DNA from 2 places in the Streptomyces pallidus (ex Mingjun et al. 2026) genome. Region 2 is predicted to be linked to the other one. Evidence: riboswitches for the same ligand, from Rfam matches in the RefSeq annotation. Region 2 holds a riboswitch; the other holds the start of a gene.
What was found. A riboswitch is a leader RNA that binds a small molecule or an ion and turns the genes downstream of it on or off. The one in region 2 is predicted to bind S-adenosylmethionine.
Positions count from the first base shown of each region.

Region 1: another riboswitch for S-adenosylmethionine. It lies ahead of thrC (threonine synthase); the one in region 2 lies ahead of ACSHWO_RS24485 (aminotransferase class V-fold PLP-dependent enzyme).

Region 1 covers NZ_CP196181.1:4,324,421-4,326,614, reverse strand. The annotation lists gene thrC (threonine synthase) at 1-950, opposite strand, end outside; SAM riboswitch class I at 968-1,121, opposite strand; gene ACSHWO_RS19135 (glucosyl-3-phosphoglycerate synthase) at 1,318-2,194, shown strand, end outside.
Region 2 covers NZ_CP196181.1:5,529,356-5,531,549, forward strand. The annotation lists gene trpD (anthranilate phosphoribosyltransferase) at 1-703, shown strand, start outside; SAM riboswitch class IV at 794-910, shown strand; gene ACSHWO_RS24485 (aminotransferase class V-fold PLP-dependent enzyme) at 1,157-2,194, shown strand, end outside.

The DNA.
Region 1 (2,194 bases), 1.2 Mb from region 2:
TTCTGCGGGCGGACCACGTCGTGCCCGGCCTTGAAGGCGGTCGACACCGGGGAGCAGCCCTCGGCCTGCGCACCGAAGATCTTGTACGGCTTGTCCTCGACGAGGCCCAGCCTGATCAGCTCCTGCAGGCCCTTGTCGATCTTCGTGAGCTGGGAGCCGGAGGCGATCGGGACGACGATCTGGTCGGGCAGCTGCCAGCCCAGCTGCTCGCAGATCTCGTAGGCGAGGGTCTTCGACCCCTCGCCGTAGTACGGGCGCAGGTTCACGTTGACGAAGCCCCAGCCCTCGCCCAGCGGGTCGCCGATCAGCTCGGAGCAGAAGCGGTTCACGTCGTCGTAGTTGCCCTCGATGCCGACCAGGTCGCCGCCGTACACGCCGGCCATGACGACCTTGCCCTGCTCCAGGTCGTGCGGGATGAACACGCAGGAGCGGAAGCCGGCCCGGGCGGCCGCGGCGCCGACGGCGCCGGCCAGGTTGCCGGTGGAGGAGCAGGAGAGCGTGGTGAAGCCGAACGCGCGGGCGGCCTCGACGGCGATCGCGACGACGCGGTCCTTGAAGGAGTGCGTCGGGTTGCCGGAGTCGTCCTTGACGTAGAGCTTGCCGGTGATGCCGAGCTCCTTGGCCAGGTTCTCGGCGTCGACGAGCTGGGTGAAGCCCGGGTTCAGGCTGGGCTTTCCGGCCACGTCGGCGGGGACGGGCAGCAGCGGGGCGTAGCGCCAGATGTTGCTCGGGCCGGCCTCGATCGCGGCGCGCAGGGCCTCGGGGTCGCCGACCGGGAGCTCGTACGCGACCTCCAGCGGGCCGAAGCACTCGACGCAGGCGAAAACGGGGCCGAGCTCGAAGCGGGTACCGCACTCCCGACAGGACAGACCCGAGGCGGGGCCGAGGTCGACGGCGGAGGAGCCGGCAGAGGGTGCGGCGGAAGGGGTGGCAACGGTCTGTGCAGCCATGATGGCGAGGCCCTTTCTCCTCATCTTCCTCATGGCGCACTTCGCCATGAGACGGAATTGGCACCTTCCCTAGCCGGGGACCTCGCTGCTGCTGCACGCAGTCGCGGGAAACCGACTGGAGGGTTGCCGGGGCTTCAACGGGCCGTGTCCCTCTGCCCCTCTGGATGAGCGGTATGGCGCCGTTCCGCGCGCTCGTGGCGCGCCGACGCGTTTGTCCGAAGGACCCCCGGCATGCGGCGGTCCTTCGCGTTGTTCAAGACTGTAACCGAAGGCTCGGGCGGTTGAGACGGCTGTCCGATGCGCGAGATGGATCGCTTTTCGGCCGGAACGGCCCGGTGAACAGCCGACGAAACAGGGAGTGCCGAACGTGCTGGAAGAGGTGGAGCGCTGGCTCGCGGACCGTTCCTGGTCCGTTGCCGACCGACCGCTCGACCAGCTCCTCGCCGCGAAACGGGCGTCGGGCACCAGGGTCAGCGTCGTCCTGCCCGCGCTCGACGAGGAGGCGACGGTCGGCGCGATCGTGGAGGTGATCCGGCGCGATCTCGTCGAACGGCCCGCCTTCCCGCTCGTCGACGAACTGGTCGTGGTCGACTCCGGTTCCACCGACCGCACCGCCGAGGTCGCCGCGAAGGCCGGCGCCCGCGTCGTCCACCGTGACGACATCCTGCCCCGCATCCCGGCCGTGCGCGGCAAGGGCGAGGTGCTGTGGCGCTCGCTGCTGGCCACGACCGGCGACGTCGTCTGCTTCGTCGACGCGGACCTGCGGGACTTCTCGGCCGCCTTCGTCACCGGGATCGTCGGCCCGCTGCTGACCGAGCCGGACGTGCAGTTCGTCAAGGCGATGTACGACCGCCCGCTCGGCGACACCCCCGGACAGGGCGGCCGGGTCACCGAGCTCGTCGCCCGGCCCCTGCTCAACCTGCACTGGCCGCAGCTGGCCGGCTTCGTCCAGCCGCTGGGCGGCGAGTACGCCGTACGCCGCTCGCTGCTGGAGCGGCTGCCCTTCCCCGTCGGCTACGGCGTCGAGCTGGGCCTGCTGGTGGACGCGCTGCACACGGTCGGGCTGGACGCCCTCGCCCAGGTGGACGTCGGGGTACGGCTGCACCGCCACCAGGACGGGCAGGCGCTCGGCCGGATGGCCGCGGCGATCTACCGGACGGCGCAGCTGCGGCTCTCGCGCGGGCACTCCCCCAGCTACCGCTGGGGGTACCCCCAGGTGCGGCCGGTGCTGACGCAGTTCGAGC
Region 2 (2,194 bases):
CAAGCACGGCAACCGGGCCGCGTCCTCGGCGAGCGGGGCCTCCGACGTGCTGGAGAAGCTGGGCGTCAACCTGGACCTGGCCCCGGCCCGGGTGGCCCGGGTCGCCGAGGAGGCCGGCATCACCTTCTGCTTCGCCGTGAAGTTCCACCCGGCGCTGCGGCACGTGGCCCCGGCCCGCCGCGAGCTGGGCATCCGCACCACCTTCAACTTCCTCGGCCCGCTGACGAACCCGGCGCGGGTCCGGGCGCAGGCCACCGGCGTCGCCGACGCCCGGATGGCGCCCATCGTCGCGGGCGTGCTCGCGGAGCGGGGCTCCTCGGCCCTGGTGTTCCGCGGGGACGACGGCCTGGACGAACTGACCACCACCGCCACCTCCCGGGTCTGGTGGGTGCGCGACGGGCGGGTGCAGGAGCAGGCCTTCGACCCGCGCGACGTGGGGATCGGCCTGGTGGACGTCGCGGAGCTGCGGGGCGCCGACGCCTCGTACAACGCGGACGTCGCCCGGCGGCTGCTGGCCGGCGAGACCGGCCCCGTACGGGACGCGGTGCTGCTGAACTCGGCCGCCGCCCTCGTGGCCCTGGACCCGGGCAGCGGGTCCCTGGAGGAGCAGATCCGGGCGGGCATCGAGCGGGCCGCGGGGGCCATCGACTCGGGCGCGGCCCAGGCCGCCCTGGAGCGCTGGGTGGCCGCCAGCAACGCCTGAACCTGACAGATCATTTTCAGCCAAGACCCCGGTCCGGCATGCGGACCGGGGTCTTGCGCGTGCCGGATCCTGTGGCAGGATGACTGACCAGGTCACGAGTGACAGCGTTTTGGCCCCGGCTTGCTGTCCGGCAACCCTCCTTCCGTGGCGGGGTGCCCCGGGTGATGACCAGGCCGCGGGCAGCGAGGTCCGCGGCAAGCGCGGATCCCTCGACACCAGGGGTCCTGGTCCTCGAGGAGCGTTTTCCGTGAGCAAGCGAATGCGATAGGGCGGCTCCGCCCCTTCTCCACCCCTCGGACAGGGTCCCTTCCCCGCGCGTACCCGGGCAGCCGCGTACGCCCCGGCCCGACCCGTGCTCCGAGGCACTCCCCGTCCCCCGGCCGGCCGCTGCGCCGTACCCGCGGACGGGTGACGTCCGAAGCCGTTCCGCCCTGCCCGCCGGGAGATTCCGCCATGTCCGCATTCCTGAACGCCGCCACCGCCACCGCCGCCACCGTCGTCGCCGCTTCCGCCGCCCCCGTCACCAGCGCGTCCGCGGTCTCCGACGCCGACGGCGCCGCCTGTGCCGGGCCGCTCCCGGTCCTCGGCCGCGACGTCACCGTCCCGCTCGTCACCGGCGGCGAAGTCACCTACGCGGCCCTCGACTACGCCGCCAGCGCCCCCGCCCTGCAGCGCGTCTGGGACGACGTCGCCGCGTACGCCCCCTACTACGGCAGCGTGCACCGCGGGGCGGGCTACCTCTCGCAGCTCTCCACCGACCTGTTCGAGCAGAGCCGGGCCGCGGTCGCCGCGTTCCTCGACTGCCGTCCGGCCGACCAGGTGGTCTTCACCCGCTCCACCACCGACTCCCTCAACCTGCTCGCCTCCGCCCTGCCCGCCGACTGCCGGGTCTTCGTCTTCGAGACCGAGCACCACGCCTCGCTGCTGCCGTGGGACGACGCCCGGGTCGCCTACCTCGACGCGCCGCGCACCCCGGACGAGGCCGTCGCCACCCTGGAGCGGGCCCTCGCCGACCGCGACCCCCACGGCCCGGCCCTCGTCTGCGTCACCGGCGCCTCCAACGTCACCGGAGAGCTGTGGCCGGTGCGGGAGCTCGCCGCCGCCGCGCACGCCCACGGCGCCCGGATCGTCCTCGACGCCGCCCAGCTGGCCCCCCACCACCCCGTTTCCGTACGGGACCTCGACGTGGACTGGGTGGCCTTCTCCGGGCACAAGCTGTACGCGCCCTTCGGCTCGGGCGTGCTGGCCGGCCGGGCCGACTGGCTCCGGCAGGCGCAGCCGTACCTGGCCGGCGGCGGGGCCTCCCGTACCGTCGCCCGCCGCGCGGACGGCGGCGTCGACGTCGAATGGCACACCACGGCCGCCCGGCACGAGGCCGGATCCCCCAACGTCATCGGCGTCTACGCCATCGCCTCGGCCTGCCGCGCCCTGACCGAGGCGGGCTTCGACCGGCTCGTCGCCCGCGAGCACGAGCTGATCGCGCGGGTCCGC